2 regions of the Metabacillus sp. RB-C-LZQ-3-1 genome follow, and region 2 is predicted to be linked to the other one. Evidence: riboswitches for the same ligand, from Rfam matches in the RefSeq annotation. Region 2 holds a riboswitch; the other holds the start of a gene.

Region 1 (9,784 bases), on a different contig from region 2:
TTCATTGGTTTTATTTACCCCTCGCATGTATAGTTCATTACCTGGTATAAATTTTGACGGAGAACCACAAGGCTTTCCGACAAAGGATGAAGTCGTAACTTACTTAAAAAATTATGCAGAAACATATGATATACCCATTCAATTTCAAACTGAAGTGGTGAACGTAACAAAAATGAACAGACATTTTTTAGTAAGAACACAAACAAATGAATATGTCGCTAAAAATCTTGTTGTAGCAACTGGTCCATTTCAAACACCAACGATCCCAAAACTATCAGCAAAGTTATCAAAAAGCATAAACCAATTTCACTCATCAGATTATAGAAATCCCAATCAATTGGGCAATGGAAATGTCCTCGTAGTAGGAGGAGGAAATAGCGGTACACAAATAGCAGTTGAATTATCAAAGGAAAGAGAGACCTTTTTAGCTGTTAGTAAAAAATTAAGTTTTCTCCCTTTAATCCTTGGAAATAAAAGCATATTCTGGTGGTTTGATAAAATAGGAATCTTAAAAGTAACAAACAAATCTTTGATTGGGAAACTCATTCAAAAAAGAGGTGACCCTATATTTGGTTTTGAATTAAAAGAGGCCATAAGACAAGGGGAAATCACGATTAAAAAACGTGTAATTGATGGGAACAAACACCAAGTTGTTTTTGAAGACTTAACAACACTGGAAGTTCGCAATATTATCTGGGCTACAGGTTTTAAAGCGGTTTTTCCTTGGTTGAAAATAGATGGTGTATTGAATAAGGATGGAAATGTCATCCATAAGCGAGGTGTCACAAACACCAAGGGGTTGTATTTTATCGGTCTATCATGGCAATATCGCCGTGGCTCTGCCTTACTACAAGGGGTTGGATCTGATGCAGAGTATATTGTTGGAAAAATAAACAACCATTCATAATTAGTAGTGACATGACGATATGATCATTTGAAAGTACACTCCCTTTCCAACTGCATAGGATAGTTTTAGAACCTATGAAGGGATTGAGAAAATATGTACTTTGTTCCTTATGTGTATCCAAATCATTATCCTTATTATGTTGCTTCACCGTTTGTTAACTATAGAGGGTATTGGAATGATCATGGAATCAAGGAAACAAACAAATTGAATAGAAGAGTGCCGAAAGTAGACTATGGAACAAAACCATTTGTTGTAAATATTAATAAAGCAACAAAGCAAAATAATACATTTCGTACAGCGTTATGGACAGGAAAACATTTGCAGGTTACGTTGATGAGTCTCAATGTTGGCGAGGATATTGGATTAGAAATCCATCCGAATGTTGACCAATTCTTACGTATTGAACAAGGGCAGGGATTTGTTCAGATGGGGAAAAGCAAAAACAATTTAAACTATAAACGAAATGTATATGAGGATTCGGCCATTATGATTCCTGCAGGTACATGGCATAATCTCACAAATACAGGTAATTCTCCGTTAAAACTTTACTCTATCTATGCTCCGCCTAACCATCCATTTGGTACTGTTCATGCTACCAAAGAAGAGGCATTAGCCGAAGAAAACAACAGACAGATATTTGATAATCGTTTTTGTGAATAAAAGAAAGTGTGCTCACTTGCGTTTCTTCTTATAAAGAACCGCTTTTTTCTTTTTAGTGTCTTTTTGTAAAAAGGATTAGTGTTTTTTATCTTGCCATAGCTATAACAATTCCTTCATACTAAAGTCAATAGAAAGATAGAAAGAGGTGCAGGATCGTGTCTGTCGTTAGAAATAAGGCAACTAAAAATAAAAAACGTAAAAAAGAAATAACCTTCATCCAAATTCTTCGGCCCGCCTCTTTTATCATCATTGGTTTGCTCATTGTCCATATTTACTATTTATCGACAATTGATCAATTGCTTCCACAAATAATGAAAATATATATGGAACTTATTCATTTTGTCCAATCAATCCCAACATCGATTTTACTGATCATCGGGTATACACTGTTTATTTTTTATATGGGTTATATCGTAGGGAAAAAGACGAAATCATAAAAAGGAGATTACATATGCTGTGGCTATTATTATGTATTATTGGTTTGTTAGGAGGAATGCTTGGAAGCCTTGTGGGACTTGGCGGCGGAATTATCATTGTTCCGGCTTTATTATATATCGGAAATTATACAAGCCTTTTACCTCCAATAACACCACAGTTTGCGGTTGGAACTTCCATTATCATTTTAATTGTGACAGGTCTTTCTTCAACAATTGCGTACATGAGGCAAAAAGCGGTCTATTTTAAAGCAGGGTTGATCTTTTTTATTGGCAGTGGGCCTGGAGCTTATGTAGGAGCTCTTGTAAATAAAGCAATCGAACTGAATCTTTTTTACATATGCTTTGGTCTATTTATCATCCTCATTTCTATTCTGTTAAGTATTCAAAAATATTTGGAGCCTAAATCAAAGCAACTAGGTTCTGTACAAAATTTTGAAGATGAACATGATGTCCATCATGCATTATATTTTCACCCTATTTTAGCGGTTGTGATCGCTTTTTTTGTTGGGATATTGTCTGGTTTATTTGGAATAGGAGGAGGTTCCCTTATGGTACCAGCAATGCTGCTATTTTTCCGATTCCCAGCTTCAGTTGCAGTAGCTACTTCAATGTTTATGGTGTTTTTATCATCGATTATTGGTTCGATTGCACATATTCAACTTGGTAATGTCGAGTGGCCATGGGTATTGGGATTGGCACCAGGAGCTTGGATTGGTGCTAAGCTTGGGGCTTATGTCAATCGTCGACTCAAAGATGGAACAATTATTTTGATCTTAAGATTGATTTTAGTTGTGGTAGGGATCCGGTTGATTTTTCAAGGGGTATAAATATTGTAAGTTTTTAAATTCCTTTAGGGCTTATCCTTAAAGGATTTTTTAATATCAATACAAAACATCACAAAAATAGATAAATACTATTAAGAACGGACAGACTATAAAATAATAATTTACATATGAAAATGAAAAACCTCAGTTAAAGCTTTAGTAGGAGGGAAAAAAGTGAAGGTAGGTTTAATCGGTTTAGGTAAGATGGGTTTAAATATTAGTAAAAATTTAATTGACCACGGCCATGAAGTTGTTGCGTTTGATATTAATGAACAAGCCGTTGATGAGATTAAACAATATGGAGCTCAAGGTACATCTAATTTAGAAGAACTAGTACAATCACTTGATAGCCCTAGAATTGTATGGTTCATGGTCCCACATAATGTTGTTGATCAGGTTATTAATGACTTGAAACCACTGCTCTCAAGCGGGGATATCGTCATTGAAGCGGGAAATTCCCATTATAAAGAGTCAATGCGTCGATATGATGAGTTTAAAGAAGTAGGTGTTAGCTACCTGGATTGTGGGACGTCAGGCGGAATGGAAGGCGCTCGAAATGGAGCAAACTATATGATCGGCGGGGACAAGGATGCCTGGGAAATTGTTGAACCAATCTTCCGTGACACCGCAGTTGAAAAAGGATATTTATATACAGGAAAATCAGGTAGCGGCCATTTCTTAAAAATGGTTCACAATGGTATTGAATACGGTATGATGGCAGCGATTGGGGAAGGATTCGAGGTCCTTGAAAAAAGTCAATTTGATTATGACTATGAGAAAGTCGCAAGAGTATGGAGTAATGGCTCTGTCATTCGATCATGGTTAATGGAACTAACCGAAAATGCATTCTCGAAAGATGCTAAATTAGATGAAATAAAAGGGGTTATGCACTCTTCCGGTGAAGGAAAATGGACTGTAGAGGAGGCCCTCGATCTTCAAACAGCAACACCTGTTATTGCACTATCATTAATGATGAGATATCGCTCTCTGGAAGCAGATACGTTTACTGGTAAGGTGGTTGCAGCATTAAGGAATGAGTTTGGCGGACATGCAGTGGAAAAAAAGAAGTAATAAAAATGAGAAACATTCAAATCCCGGTATACCAACGTAATGGTATACCTTTTTTTAATACTTTGCATTTACCCTATGGTCATACTTCTCCCTTATACGTTTTATATCTTCTCTTGGCGGGAGGCCGAACATACGGGAATATTCACGGCTGAACTGTGATGGACTTTCGTAACCTACTCGAAATGCGACATCAGCAGCATCTTTTGACTCGGATAATAATAGGCGTCTTGCTTCCTGTAGTCTTAGTTGCTATTGGAATTGAATCGGTCTCATAGCAGTGATCTCTTTAAAGTGCCTATGTAACGAAGAAACACTCATATTTGCTAATTCGGCAAGTTCCTCAATTCGAAGAGAGCGGTCAAAGTTATTCATGATATGGTTAATAATGTCTCTGATACGAGAGGTTTCGCTTCCTAATAAATGGTTGATGATTTATAAAAGTGGTTGGACGGAAAAATATTAGTATGGAAAAATTAACCTCAAATGTTTGACAATTTACTTTTATAAGGTGTATAGTGATTATATTAACTTAATAGTTTGATAATTTCTTATCAAGAGAGGTGGAGGGACTGGCCCTTTGAAGCCTCGGCAGCGGACTTTTATAAGGTACTGTGCCAATTCCAGTAGCATTTTGCTAGAGATAAGAAGAGATAGGTATATTGTTGTTGGTGATCCCCTCTTCTTATTTTAGAAGAGGGGTTTTTGATTTTTTTTGAGGGATGTTATTCTCTACAGTTAAATCGATAGGGTGTTAATCTATCTTTTTTTCCTAGTTTACATAGATGGATAGGTTAACGATATACATAAGAAGGTTATGCTGTAGGTATTAATTTCAACTATATTTTAAGGGAGAGAGATTTATTATGACAAAAACATTAGTAAAAGCTCCATTTAGAGCAGACCATGTAGGAAGTTTATTACGTCCAGAGAGAATTCATAGGGCAAGAAAGGAATTTCATGAGGGGATTCTTTCTGCTCAACAATTACACGATATTGAAACAGAGGAAATCAAAAAAGTAGTAGACAAGCAAATCGAAGTAGGATTAAAAGCAGTTACGGATGGTGAGTTTCGACGCAGATTTTGGCATACAGACTTTTTAGAGCATCTATATGGTGTCGAGGGCTATGTGCCAAGCCATGGATTTAAATTTAATGGTGAAGAAACGGAAAGATACGATGTTCGTGTTATTGGGAAAATTTCATTTAACCCGGATCATCCACATATTAAGGAGTTTATTGAATTTAAAGAAATCGTAGGGGACCGTGCAGTTGCAAAACAAACAATTCCTAGTCCAAATCAGTTATTTAATGCCGGTATCCGTAATCTGGACATTTATCCAGACATTGAAGATTACACAAATGATGTCATTCAAACATACCGTGATGCAATTAAAGCATTTTATGATGCCGGCTGTCGTTACTTACAGTTAGACGATGTGTACATTGCTGGTCTGAATGCACCTGAAATTCCATTCAATGATAGCGGCTATTCACGTGAAGAATTAATTGATTTAGCATTACGTGTTGTAAATGGAGTTTTAGAAGATAAACCAGAAGATCTCGTTATCACAACTCATCTTTGCCGTGGTAATTACCGTTCAACCTGGGCATTTGAAGGCAGCTACGCTAAAATCGCTCCAACATTATTTGCCAAGGAAAAGGTAAACGGATTTTTCTTAGAATATGATGATGATCGTTCAGGAGATTTCAAGCCTTTAGAACACATCCCAAATGGAGGACCTCAAGTCGTTCTTGGTGTTTTCACATCGAAATATGGTAAGTTAGAGGATAAAGAAAACATTAAAGCTCGTGTAGAAGAAGCAACAAAATATGTACCATTAGAGCAATTATGTATTAGTCCACAATGTGGCTTTGCTTCTACTCATCATGGAAATATCCTAACAGAAGAAGAGCAATGGGAAAAGTTAAAGTATATCGTAGATATTTCCAAAGAGATTTGGGGATAATAAAGAAAGCGAACATCACCACTCGATGTTCGCTTTCTTTATTATGATTCAATTTTATAGTAATATTAAAAGCTATTTAGAACTTACATATAATCATAAACAGAATCTTCAAAATAGAGCCAGTGATAATATTCAATTTGTGCATCTGACATTTCTGAAATTTGTTTTTCACTGAATTTTTGTTTGTCTAATAAATTTTTCACTTTTGAATCTCTGGCTACTTTGCTCATTTTAAATCCTCCTTATGTATGAAAACCAAGAATAAATCTATTGTTGTAAACGCTTTCTTTAACTTCTTGATTTTATTATATATCTCAAATTGAGATAAAACAAATATCAATTTGATATGATTTTTCGAAAACTAATATAGAATTGTTATTTATCGTTAAAGACAACTGTGGATATATTAAAAAAACTTGTCTTTCGGTAAAAAATAATGGCGATTTTATGGTCATATAAAAAATCGCCTTTGGCTTTTTACCAAGGCGAATTTTGATAAATTCTCTCCAATTAATAAAACAATCATTTCATCCCATAAAGTCCATATTTAATAAGATCATTAATGATTTCAGCCATTTCCTTTGGTGATTTATCCATTCCATTGTTAAGCCATGTCTTGGTTGCATAAATGCTCCCGCTTATAATGAATGTGCTTAAATACTCAGAGAGATCGTCACTCATATGTTTATCAGTTTTAAAGTTTTTCATAAAGAAATCCTGGGCAAAAATCATTACTTTCTTTTGAAATGTCGTGTCTATATTTTCGTTGAGGAGAGTTTGGCATACTTCATGCTTAGAAGCGAAGTATTCTAACAACTTTTCGATCATCTGGCGATCATCTTCATCTTTTTCAAAGTTACATTGGCTTAGATAGCCGGTCATATCGTTAATAATTTCGTTTTCGATTTTGTCAAGAAGATCAAATTGATCGGTGTAATGGGAATAAAACGTAGATCGATTAATATCAGCTTGTTCACAAATCTCCTTAACTGTAATGGTAGAAATCTGCTTTTCCTTTAGATGCTTCATAAGACTATCCTTTAAGACCATTTGCGTATATTTTTTACGACGATCTAGCTTTGAAGCAGACATAGTCATCACCTTTTTCATTTGCGATTTCCAACACTTTTCATGAATGTGTTGTTCAAATAACGGATGTATCTAAACTGATTGTTGAATAGCCAACACCGTGTCAATATAATGATAGAGTGAACAAGAAAATATAGCAAGAGAGGGTGGAAATTTATAAATATCACAACACATATTATTAAACACAAAAAAGCAGTTGTTATCACTTTCATGATCCTTAGTATCATCTGCTCTCTAGCAACATTAACTGTATCGGTAAACTATGATATGACAGATTACTTGCCAGAGGATGCTCAGTCAACAATCGCGATGGAGATTATGGAGGAAGAGTTTGAGGGAAGTGTTCCGACGAATCGGGTCATGATCAATGATGTGACCATCCAGGAAGCTCTTGCTTTTAAAAAGGAACTGGCAGCCATAGATGGTGTATCAGATGTTACATGGTTAGATGACGCGATTGATATAAAAGCTCCACTCGAAATGGCTGATGAAGAGGTTGTTGAAACCTATTATAAGGATGGTAAAGCGTTATTTTCGTTCAGCATTCGTGATGGGGATGAAGTAGCGATTACCGATGAAATTTATGACCTTATTGGTGAAGAAAACGCTATGGCAGGGGAATCTCTTAATACGGCTACACAACAAAAAATGGCTGGAACAGAATCAATGTATGCAGCGGCTTTATTAGTTCCGATTATTATCATTATTTTAGTTGTTTCCACAACTTCCTGGGTTGAACCATTATTATTTTTAACGGCCATCGGTGTATCAATCTTAATTAATATGGGTACGAATATCTTTCTTGGTGAAGTTTCTTTTGTCACTCAATCGGTTGCCCCAATCTTGCAGCTTGCTGTATCACTTGATTATGCTATTTTCCTGCTTCATAGTTTTTCAGATTATCGAAAGAGAATAGCTGATCCTCAAGAAGCAATGCAGCTTGCAATGAAGAAATCTTTTTCTGCGATCACGGCTAGTGCGTCAACCACATTTTTTGGGTTTATTGCATTATCCTTTATGAACTTTGAAATTGGTTCTGATTTAGGGATCAACCTAGTAAAAGGGATTTTGCTTAGCTTTATAAGTGTAATGGTCTTCTTACCTGCACTTACTCTATTGTTTTATAAATGGATAGATAAAACCCAGCATAAGCCACTACTTCCTGGCGTAAAGAACAAAGGAAATGCTGTGATAAAATTGAAGATTCCAAGCTTGCTTCTAGTCTTCTTACTAATAGTACCGGCATTTCTAGCACAAAGTGAGACGGATTTTATCTATGGTATCGGGGACCAACCGGAAGAAACTAGAGCTGGAAGTGATTTGGCGAAAATAAAAGAAAACTTTGGTGAAAGTACACCACTTGTGTTACTTGTGCCAAAAGGAGATATTGCCAAAGAAGAGGAGTTAGTCCAAGAGTTAGAAAGCATTAAGCATGTGTCTAGTGTTCTAGCTTATGTCAACACGGTCAGCACGGCAATTCCTCCTGAATATTTGGATCCATCTGTAACAGAGCAGTTTTATTCAGAAAATTATTCTCGAATGATTCTTCAAACAGAAACGAAAAACGAGGGAGAAGAGGCGTTTCAGTTAATCGAACAAGTCCAAAATACGGCAGAAAACTATTACGATAATGTCTATTCTGTTGGAGAAAGCGTGACATTGTTTGACATAAAAAATACGGTCCAAAGTGATAATAAATTGGTGAATTTTTTGACCATTATCACAATTGCACTTGTCCTGATCGTCACGTTTAAATCGATTTCAATTCCTATAGTGCTCCTTCTGACGATCCAAACAGCTGTTTGGATTAATCTCTCGGTTCCATACTTTACGGATTCTTCATTAGTTTATGTCGGGTACTTATTGATTAGCATTATTCAGCTTGCGGCGACAGTTGATTATGCCATTCTTTTAACAGATTGTTATAAAGAGTATCGAGAGGAAATGTCTGCACTTGAAGCGATGAAGAGAACAGTTGATGAGAAGATCTTCTCAATTGGAATTTCAGGTGCTATTTTATCGAGCGTAGGGTTTATATTATGGATAACATCCTCAAACCCGATCGTTTCTTCAATCGGATTACTGCTAGGAAGAGGGGCACTGCTTGCCTTTATTATGGTCGTTTTCTTCCTGCCGGCTATGTTCATGGCTTTCGATAAACTAATAACCAAAACAACGTGGAAAGCACATTTTTATAAGGAGGGAAATGATGAAGAAAAGTATAAATAAACTTCTACTTGTCTTGACAACAACCATTATTGTTATACCTTCTTTACCTGTATCAGCTGCAACAGACGACAGCAAATCAAATAGTCATTCTTCTCAAGAATCAGGAGAAATTTCATCAAAAGATGAAGTTGTCTATGCAAAGCTAAGTGCCACTGGAGAAAGACAGGAGGCGTATGTTGTCAACATTTTAGAGATAGAAAAGCCGGGTGAAATCGTTGATCATGGACCGTATACGAGTTTGAAAAACTTAACAGACTTAACACAGTTAGAACAAAAAGAAGATACGGTCGAATTTACCGCTGATTCAAAGGGGAAATTTTATTATCAAGGTAATATGAAGGAAGAACCATTGCCATGGAACGTTTCCATTATTTATTTATTAGATGGGAAACAAATGAATCCTGATGAATTGGCAGGAAAAAAAGGGCATGTACAAATTGTGATCAATACATCTGCAAATGGTCAAGTAGATCCGGTGTTTTTTGAGAACTACCTAGTGCAAATATCTCTCTCCCTCAATACAGACATTTACAGCAATATCGAGGCACCGGATGGGATGATTGCAAATGCAGGAAAAAACAAACAAGTAACATATACCGT
Region 2 (9,784 bases):
ATTCATGAGAATAAGCTCTTAATCGGAATATAGACAGAATTGCGGAGTTCAGCATCAAGGTATAATCCTTAAAGAACGAATTTTGTGTTGATTCACGCTATTATTTTTCAATGCTTTTTTAGAAGTTTCGAAGTTTCATTAGTTGCATTCTAATCACACTAGTATGCTAGTATGGTTAAGTAGAGAGCTCTAATTACTTCCTAGATCACGATTGAAGATTCCCTTTTGCTATTTTTCCGTTTATTTCTCTAGTGTAAAATGTTATGAGTTTGTTTTCATTTTTTGATCTGATGTTTCATCAATAACTTCGGCCTCTTCTTGGGCTATAATGCATAACTCTGCCGCCTTGAATGCATGAGCTTGCGTCATAGCATGTTCAGTTCCGTTTAAACAATCGAGAATAAATTCACCGAAGTACGGAAATCCGACCCTTCCGGTTACCTGCATATGCTTTTCACCTTCATGGTTGACTAAATATACATGATCAGCGGTGCTCTCTCTGCCGATATCTATATATTTCCGAATCTCTATATATCCTTCTGTTCCTAAAATCACAACTCGTCCATCTCCCCATGTTCCAAGTCCATCAGGTGTAAGCCAGTCTACACGAAAATAGAAGGTAGCCCCATTATCGGCTACAAGAGTGGCATCACCAAAATCCTGGAAAGATGGATAGTCTTTAAACTTGTAATTTGCCACTTTACTATGAAGGACTGTTGCATCTTTTGCACCTGAATAAAACAAAAATTGCTCGATCTGATGGCTTCCAATATCACATAAAATTCCACCAAAAGATTCAGGATCAAAAAACCAGTCTGGGCGGCTGTTCACGTTCGCTCGATGGGGACCAGTTCCAATTACTTGGACCACTCTTCCTATAGCGCCTTCTTCTATAAGCTGTCCTGCAAACACAGCACTTTCGACGTGGAGACGTTCACTATAGTAAATCCCCCATTTCAGTCCTGTCTCAGCTGTTTTTTGCTGAGCTTTTCTTAGTTGTTCTCTTTTTGTGAATGCTGGTTTGTCGACAAAGTAGTGTTTACCATGCTCCAGTACCTTCAAGCCTAAAGGACCTCGATCCGAAGGAATACAAGCACTTGCTATCAACTTAATTTCAGGATTTTCAAGAATTTCTTCTCCTGATGATGCTGCCTTAACTCCAGGATATTTTTCACAAAAGGCTTTTACCTTCTTAGTATCTGGATCATATACATGGGTTAATTCCCCTCCTGCTTCAATTAATCCATTACACATCCCATATATATGACCATGATCCAACCCAATGGCTGCGAAAAGAAATTCTCCCTCTTTCACTACTTTAGAAACATGACCTTTCGGTGCATAATTCATTCCATCCATTTTATCCATTTGGTTTCCTCCGCATCTTTTCAAATTAAAACAATTTTTATAGACTTATAGAGTTAGTTCCGAAGTTTTCAATGGCTTTTGTTTTTTCATAGAACTTAACTGATTGTTTTAACACCCCCTCTCTAGTATAAAAAGGACTATCCTCCTTTAATGGCAGTTTCACTGTTTTTCCAAAGCTTGCCGATTCATAAATCGCTGTAATTAATTCAAGTGTTTTTCTGCCTTGATATCCATCAATCATAACTTCTTCATTATTTTCAATTGCTGTTAACACATTGTGAATCTGTCCAGGATGTCCTTCATATGGAATATCCGGAAGTGCATCGTAGGCACGTTGAATTTCTTCTTCTAATTGAGTATCTTCCTCAGGAAACCCATTTTCTTTGGATTTTGATGCTTTTAATTTCCAAGGTGATGAAATTCGGGCATTTTTCCCTTGAAAAATTAATTGCTGTTCCTCACCATGATGGACGACAGAACTTGTAATCTGTGCCAAACACCCGCTATTGTATCGTCCAATAGCAATCGAGATGTCTTCTACTTCCGCATTATCATGAGAGGTATTACTCATAACAGCCGTTATTTCAGATGGCATCCCATTCATCCATTGGAATATATCGATATGATGAACAGCATGATTCAATGTGGGACCGCCGCCTTCTTTTTCCCAAGTTCCTCGCCACCATAAATCATAATAGCAGTGACCTCTCCACCAAAAGGAATCCACTTGTACGTGTACAATTGGCCCAATCAAATCTTGTTCCAGTATGTGTTTTAACTTCATCATTGGGTTAAGGAAACGGTTCTGAGCCACAACCGATAAGATTTTGCCGTTTCTGTCAGCCGCTGCATTCATAGCATCACATTCTTCCAATGAAGAAGCCATTGGTTTCTCCACCAAAACATGTTTACCTGCATCTAAGAAATCAATGGCTATTTGAGCATGTGTGTATGGGGGGGTACAAACGGAAACCAAATCAATATCCTTCCGATCCAGCAATTCCTTGTAATCTTTAACCGTTACAGCTTCGAGATTATATTCGTTGACAAGTTCAGCTGCCTTTTCCTGATAAATATCTGATATGGCTACAATTCTACATTTCTCTGGAAATTCCAAATATCCCTTAATATGTGCGGGCGAAATAGCTCCTGCCCCAATAATCGCTACATTAATCAATTTTCTGCCTCCTTAAAGATATTTTCCAATGGTCGTAGACCCTAAGACTTAATCAAAATAATTAGGGTACTTTTCCTTTAAAACTCTTTTTTCTATTCCCACTAACTGCAAATGCTCTGTAATCACCTTCTCTACAGAATCTGCGTCTCTACTCTTAATAAGGTTAAAAATCTGTTCATGCTGATAAATAATAAAATCCCATTCCATCCCTGAGGATGTACGCAAAGTTCTTAATCTTTTAAAGTGGGTGTTCATCTGCTGCAAAACTACCCATGTTTTGCTTTTCTTACAGCCGTCAAAAAGGATTTGATGAAATTGATCGTCTAATTCATAAAGTCTAGTAAAATTTTTCTTAGCATCGAATAATTTCTGCATGGCAATATTGGTTTCTAATTGGATAAAATAATCCTCAGGAAAATGTTCACAAGCAAGTCGAGCAATTCCTCTTTCAATGTTTTCCCTCATAAACCTAGCTTCTTCCACCTGTTCTAGATTAATCCTTGATACAAACGTTCCTCTTTGAGGATAGATTTCCAATAACCCTTCTTGCGCTAGCTTTTGAAATGCTTCCCTAACTGGTGTTCTGCTTACTTGTAATATTTCACTTATTTCCTTTTCAGAAATCTTTCTTCCAGGCTCGAGTTCTAATTTTAAGATTTGGGTCTTTATTGCCGTATAAACATGATCCCTGATAGACCCTTTATTATTTATTTTTGTTTCCGATAATAAATTCATGCTTCACCTCCAATAGACCACCTATTCATATAACTTGCGCGTATGTATACTACCACACCAGCTGATAGCTAGTAATGCGCCCTTTATTACTCTTAAATGATTGATAACGCTTACAAACACTCGTGAAAAAATCACTCTTGAACCACACTAGTATAGTTAAAATACTAGTACACCAAGAATTATATAATGATTTCCCAAATATTCCAATGAGAATTTTGAATATTTTTAATATTCTACACAAAAAGTGAAAATCTCCAAAAATTCGAGAATATTCTATTTAACATGTTTACAAAAAACGCATAACAGCTCCTCCGACAAATAGAGGCAGTTTTCACTTTTTAGATACACTACAAATTGTACTAATGCTAAATTAAAAATGTTAATGGAGAGCTTGAAAATGAAAATTAATTAGAGTAAATTGGCTCGGACATGGGAGTTGATCGGAGGACGATTGATAAATACCTTAATGGCTACGAGCCGAAAATATCCGTTAACGGACATTTTAGTAAAATAAAATAAGCTCCAAACCCTTATCTAGCAAGGGTTTGGAGCTTTTCAATTCGATGATCCGAGAGGGATTCGAACCCCCGACCCCTACCCTGTCAAGGTAGTGTTCTCCCACTGAACTATCGGATCAATATTTGATTTTATGTAACACTTAAAGCTACATATTCTATTATATTCAGTTAATCACTTTAAGTCAATACCTCTTCTCTATCACTGTTCGACTTATTTCCCAGAAAATATTTGAATCATGTCAAAATGGGAGTGGCGATATGACAAACCTCTTCCATTTTGACACGATTCTCATCATTCCTTTTCAAATTTAAACCTTTTTGCTTCTATTGAATGCCTTTTTCTTCAAAATACTTAGCTGCACCTGGATGTAGTTCCAGGTTTCCTAGTCCTTCAAGAGCTGTTTCAGGTGTGATAAATTCGCCCTTAGCATGTGTGATTTTATCTGTGTTTTCGAATAAGGATTTTGTCATCTCATAAACTAGTTCCTCATCTAAGTCGTCAGTAACTACTAACATCGCTTTTACTGCTACTGTATTTACATCTGCTTCAATATTATATGTTCCTGCCGCAACGGTATCTTTCGCATAGTATGGATACTGATCAATTAACGCTTGGATTTTGTCATCCTCTAGCGGGACAATTACGATATCATTTTGAGCTGATAATGCTTCTACTGCTCCTGTTGGAGTTCCAGCTGTAATAAATGCTGCATCAATTGTGCCTGCTTGAATACCATCAGTTGATTCATCAAATGATAGATTTTGCGGTTTGATATCTTTATCTGTTAAACCGTGAACCTCTAATACTTGCATCGCATTAATATAAGCTCCGGATCCAGGTGCTCCTACTGAAACAGCTTTGCCCTTTAAGTCTTCAACTGATGTAATGCCGCTATCTTTCGTTGTGACAAGCTGAACTGTTTCCGGATACAAAGATCCGATTGCCTGAATATTGTCAATGGCGTTTCCTTCAAACATTTCTAGTCCATCAATTGCGTATGCCGCAATATCTGTTTGTGAAAAGGCGATTTCTGCTTCACCCGCCCTTAAGGTTTCCATGTTCTCAGCTGATGCACCTGATGTTTGTGGTGTAATGTTGGCATTTGTGTTGTCTGTGATGATTTTCCCAATTTGGCCCCCGAGAGGATAGTACGTTCCACCTGTACCTCCTGTTAGTAGGCTTAAATCTTGCTTTTCACCTGAATTGCTTTCGGTTTCTGTCGTGCCTTCTTCCCCATTTGCATTCCCAGAATCAGTTCCGCTGCTACAAGCAGCAAGGACCATCATGAACGAAAGGACGAAGATAAACAACAAGCTATGGCGCGTTTTTTTCATCTCTGTTCCCCCTTTTATAAAATTGAGTTAAAGCGCAAGCTCTCTTTTATATATGATGGAATGATGCTGTACATGCATATGAATCTCAATCCTTTTTCCTATTTATCCCACTTTGAAGGAAAGCTAGCTCTCTAATATTTCGATGTAGTATCTTATTCCTAATACAAGAACTCTATAGTTTGTAACGAATATCAAGCTTATTATTTGGTAAACCTCCTCCCTCTTTAATTATATAAATACAAAATAGAACTGACCCTAAAAGAGTCAGCTCTATCCTTTAAACATTCACATTTTCACTTTTCTTTACAGCCGGAACCTTCTCCAGAGCTGCATCGAAATCCTTAATCAAATCTTCAACTTTTTCTAATCCTACACTTAACCTCAGCAACCCATCAGAAATACCTCGTTTTTCCCGTTCTGCTGGCGGCATTGCTGCATGTGACATTTTCGCTGGATACGAAAGGATCGATTCAACCGCACCTAAGCTTACCGCAAAAACTGGGAGCTGAACATTCTCAACTAAAGTCCTTACAGCATCCCCATCTGCTAATTTAAATGATAACACTGCTCCTGGCCCGTCTGCTTGATATCGCTGTGTATCATGCCCTGGATGGAAGCTTAATCCAGGGTAGTACACCTCTTCTACTTTTGGATGCTCTGATAAAAACTCGGCGATCTTCAACGCTGATGCTTGTGATTGCTGCAGGCGAACATGTAGTGTTTTTAAGCCTCTAAGGACTAACCACGCATCCTGTACGCCAAGTACTGCTCCAAATGCATTTTGCAACTTATATAAACGATCTCCCAATTCCGGGTCCTTAACTACAGCAAGACCTGCTAGGACATCACTATGACCTGCCAGAAATTTCGTTGCACTGTGAAGCACAACATCTACACCTAGCTCCAATGGTCTTTGAAGCTCTGGTGTTAAAAACGTGTTATCCAAAAAGGTTAAGCAATCATTTGCTTTTGCTAAATTCACGATGCCTTGAATATCTGTTACCTTTAGCAATGGATTTGAAGGTGTTTCCATATAGATGACCTTCGTGTTTGGTCTGATCTCAGATGCAACCTGATGAAGATCTGTCATATCTACAAACGTATGCTCAATACCAAAACGAGTTAAAACATCTGTAATAATACGAAATGTTCCCCCATACACATCCTCTGTCACCAATACGTGATCACCTTGTGATAATAATAAGAATGCGGTAGAAATAGCAGCCATTCCTGAAGAAAACGCTAAGCCTCTTGATCCGCCTTCAAGCTCTGCAATAGCTTGCTCTAATGCTTCCCGCGTTGGGTTTCCTGACCGTGCATAATCATACTTTCCAAATTCATCAATATTAAATTGATGAAAGGTTGAGGAATGGTGGATGGGCACACTTACCGATCCTGTGCTGCGATCCACTTTCGATTCATTATGAAGTAATTTTGTTTGAAATGACCAATCATGATTGCTCAACTGTTACCGCTCCCTTCATTGCCTTAAATGCTTGTGTTAAGTCCTCAATAATATCCTCAGCATGCTCAACACCTACTGAAAAACGCAACAATCTGTTACAGACACCATTTGCAATTCGAATGTCCTCCGGGATATCCATGTGAGTTTGAGTAGCTGGATACGTAATGAAGCTTTCAATACCACCTAAGCTTTCTGCAAACGTAATAGTTTTCAAGTTTTTCAGGAAAGGATTTACCCATGTTTCATCTTGTAAACGGAATGAAAGCATGCCGCCTTTTCCCGGATACAAAACATCTAGGACATCTGGATGCTCCTCTAAAAACTGTGCAACCTGCCCGGCATTTTGTTGATGCTGTCTCATACGAAGGGATAATGTTTTCATTCCTCTCATTAATAACCATGAATCAAATGGTGATAAAACCGCTCCGATTGCATTTTGATGCTGGAAGAACTCTTCACTTAATTCTTGACCTTTTGTCACAACTAAGCCAGCAAGAACGTCGTTATGTCCGCCTAAATATTTTGTTGCACTATGAATGACAATATCCGCTCCATCTAAAATAGGTGTTTGAAGCACTGGAGTGTAGAATGTATTATCAACAATGACTAAAATTTCATGTTTTTTGGCAATAGCTACTAATTCCTTAATATCTGCTTCCTGCATTAATGGATTTGTTGGTGTTTCAATGAATAGAGCTTTTGTCTTATCATTAATCCGTTTTTCCGTTTCTGCAGGATTTGTGAAATCATCATACTGGAAAGATAATCCGTACTTTCTCCACTCTCTTTCAAACAAACGGTATGTTCCCCCATATAAATCAGAGGATACGATTAATTCGTCGCCACTTTGGAATAAAGCCATGATCGTTTGAATTGCTGCCATACCTGAACTAAAAGCAAATCCTCGATCTCCATGCTCTAAATCAGCAATCGCTTGCTCTACAAGTAATCGAGTCGGATTTCCTGTACGTATATAGTCAAACCCTGTCGATTCTCCAATCCCAGCATGGCGATAAGCTGTTGAAAAATAAACTGGTGGATTAACAGTACCTGTTACTTTTTCACTTCGATTTCCAATTTGCGCTAATTTCGTTTCGATTCGTTTGCTCATGTTTGTGTCACTCCTAAAGTTTGAATTATTGATTATGGACATGAGAGAAAGCGTTCTGAGGCAAAATAAAAAGTCTTCCTCGTTAAGAAGAAGACTTTGCTGTTATTTAAAGTTCGCTTCTTCTTATCTCTCAAGCATAAAGCTGGTGTGGCTTGCTGGATTTAGCACCTTGGCACTCGTGGAAGATCTTAAATAGGAATTTGTTAACTTAATATTTACTTATTCACTAGAAGCTACATAAATTGTATATGGGCTTTTTAAAAGCACTCAAGTGCTTGCGGCTTGCGATGCAAGCCAGCGACAGATGATGGAAAATGCTTCGAACAAACAAAACCGCTTTGTTCGCTTCATTTTCCATCATCTGTCGGTGCTTTTAAAAACCAACTTTAGGTATCTTCTATGAAAGAAAATATCAATTACCTGATCTTCATTCGTTTTGAACCGGTTGCTGAGGCTTCATAGGGCCAGTCCCTCTGCCTCTCTTGATAAGAAATATATGAAATTTTTAGGTTTACTTTTTTTTACTACTTTACATGATTCAAGTATAGAATGCAATATAATTATTGTAATAGTTTGACTTGTTTAATCAATTTTAATTGTAAAATAAGTATAACTTTAATTGATACACGAAAAAAAACCGACATATTGTCGGCTTTTTCTCTACTTCGTTTTCTCATCAAAATAATTCACAGAATACATAGAACCTTCCGCAACCATTGTATTATCTTCTATATCATATGGATCTGGATGGCCAGCTTTTTCTACGACCGCTTTTTTTCTAGACAAAAGTATTTTCGCTTTATTTTTTATTCGTTGTATTCCATAGTTCATCTTTTCTTTTCTCTTTTTATCCTTCAATAAATATGAAGTAACACCTATTGTTGATAGTGCAACACCGGATAAAACCACTTTCCTTTTTAAAAAGGTTTGTTTGTTCATTTGTGATTCTCCTCCCACTTTTTATTTAATAGGTTTACTAGATACATTCCCTTGTCCCAATTTTTTAAACCTTTTTCCCCCTGCTTCTACATGCATTTTTAAGGATGAATCCCTGTCATCGTGTTAAAATAGTAAGGGGTTTCAAACAAATATGTTAAAGAGTATCATCAAGGAGGAGAATTATGAGTAAACAAACAGGTATCATAAAGGAACGTTCCTTTTATTCAGCTTCGCTAGAGGAAGAAATGACATTACTTATTTATCTTCCTGAAAACTTTTCTCCTTTGTACAAGTATAGTTTATTAATCGCACAAGACGGCCAAGATTATTTTAAGTTGGGCCGTGTTGGCAGACAAATTGAAGCACTCATGAAAGAAGAAGAAATTGAGGATGTTATTGTTGTTGGAATACCATACAACAATGTAGATGATCGAAGAGATAAATATCATCCAAATGGTGTAAAGGTTAAACAATACATACGGTTTCTCGCCCATGAGTTAGTTCCATATCTGGATCAAGAATTTCCAACCTACCAAATCGGCTATGGCCGTGCTCTTATCGGCGATTCTTTAGGAGCAACAGTATCGTTGCTTACAGGGTTAACATATCCAAATATCTTTGGTAAGCTTGTTTTGCAATCACCGTATGTAAATGATGACGTAATTGACATCGCAGAAAATTTCACTTCAACTACACGCCCTATTATCTATCATCAAATAGGTAAAAAAGAAACAGCCGTAAAAACGACTGATGGAGAGATCGTTGATTTTGTCACACCTAACCGCAAGCTTGCAAAGGTAATAGAGAAGAAAGGATTCTCTTATACATATGAAGAATTTGATGGCGATCATACGTGGAAGTATTGGCAGCCTTCATTGACGCCCATTTTCAAACACATATTTGAGTAATTTCAGGAAGAACGCTACGTACATATGTTTATTTTTAAAAATTTGTTATACTAACATTAAAATGATTCGTTTGGAGGGAATGACATGAAATACGGAATTGCCCTTTTTCCATCAAAAAAGCTACAAGACTTAGCTAATTCCTATCGCAAAAGATATGACACTCACTATGCATTAGTACCGCCGCATTTAACATTAAAAACACCATTTGAGGCAGAAGACAATGAAATA

What was found. A riboswitch is a leader RNA that binds a small molecule or an ion and turns the genes downstream of it on or off. The one in region 2 is predicted to bind S-adenosylmethionine.
Region 1: it holds a riboswitch for S-adenosylmethionine, as region 2 does, so the genes downstream of both, AC4GZ8_RS02115 (5-methyltetrahydropteroyltriglutamate--homocysteine S-methyltransferase) here and AC4GZ8_RS24190 (methionine biosynthesis PLP-dependent protein) in region 2, are expected to answer to the same signal.

Annotation. Positions count from the first base shown of each region.
Region 1 is NZ_JBZFLI010000001.1:377,979-387,762, forward strand. Features, by position in the region: gene AC4GZ8_RS02085 (flavin-containing monooxygenase) at 1-907, shown strand, start outside; gene AC4GZ8_RS02090 (cupin domain-containing protein) at 1,001-1,567, shown strand; gene AC4GZ8_RS02095 (hypothetical protein) at 1,723-2,004, shown strand; gene AC4GZ8_RS02100 (sulfite exporter TauE/SafE family protein) at 2,019-2,831, shown strand; gene gnd (phosphogluconate dehydrogenase (NAD(+)-dependent, decarboxylating)) at 3,003-3,899, shown strand; partial or broken gene AC4GZ8_RS02110 (helix-turn-helix domain-containing protein) at 3,954-4,313, opposite strand; SAM riboswitch class I at 4,445-4,546, shown strand; gene AC4GZ8_RS02115 (5-methyltetrahydropteroyltriglutamate--homocysteine S-methyltransferase) at 4,763-5,866, shown strand; gene AC4GZ8_RS02120 (BH0509 family protein) at 5,950-6,096, opposite strand; gene AC4GZ8_RS02125 (TetR/AcrR family transcriptional regulator) at 6,389-6,976, opposite strand; gene AC4GZ8_RS02130 (efflux RND transporter permease subunit) at 7,166-9,184, shown strand; gene AC4GZ8_RS02135 (YhgE/Pip domain-containing protein) at 9,165-9,784, shown strand, end outside.
Region 2 is NZ_JBZFLI010000027.1:11,513-21,296, forward strand. Features, by position in the region: gene AC4GZ8_RS24160 (Gfo/Idh/MocA family protein) at 262-1,368, opposite strand; gene AC4GZ8_RS24165 (Gfo/Idh/MocA family protein) at 1,406-2,545, opposite strand; gene AC4GZ8_RS24170 (GntR family transcriptional regulator) at 2,594-3,280, opposite strand; tRNA gene AC4GZ8_RS24175 (tRNA-Val) at 3,845-3,916, opposite strand; gene AC4GZ8_RS24180 (TAXI family TRAP transporter solute-binding subunit) at 4,123-5,133, opposite strand; gene metC (cystathionine beta-lyase) at 5,411-6,598, opposite strand; gene AC4GZ8_RS24190 (methionine biosynthesis PLP-dependent protein) at 6,585-7,709, opposite strand; SAM riboswitch class I at 8,064-8,201, opposite strand; gene AC4GZ8_RS24195 (YbyB family protein) at 8,370-8,648, opposite strand; gene AC4GZ8_RS24200 (alpha/beta hydrolase) at 8,831-9,556, shown strand; gene AC4GZ8_RS24205 (YjcG family protein) at 9,641-9,784, shown strand, end outside.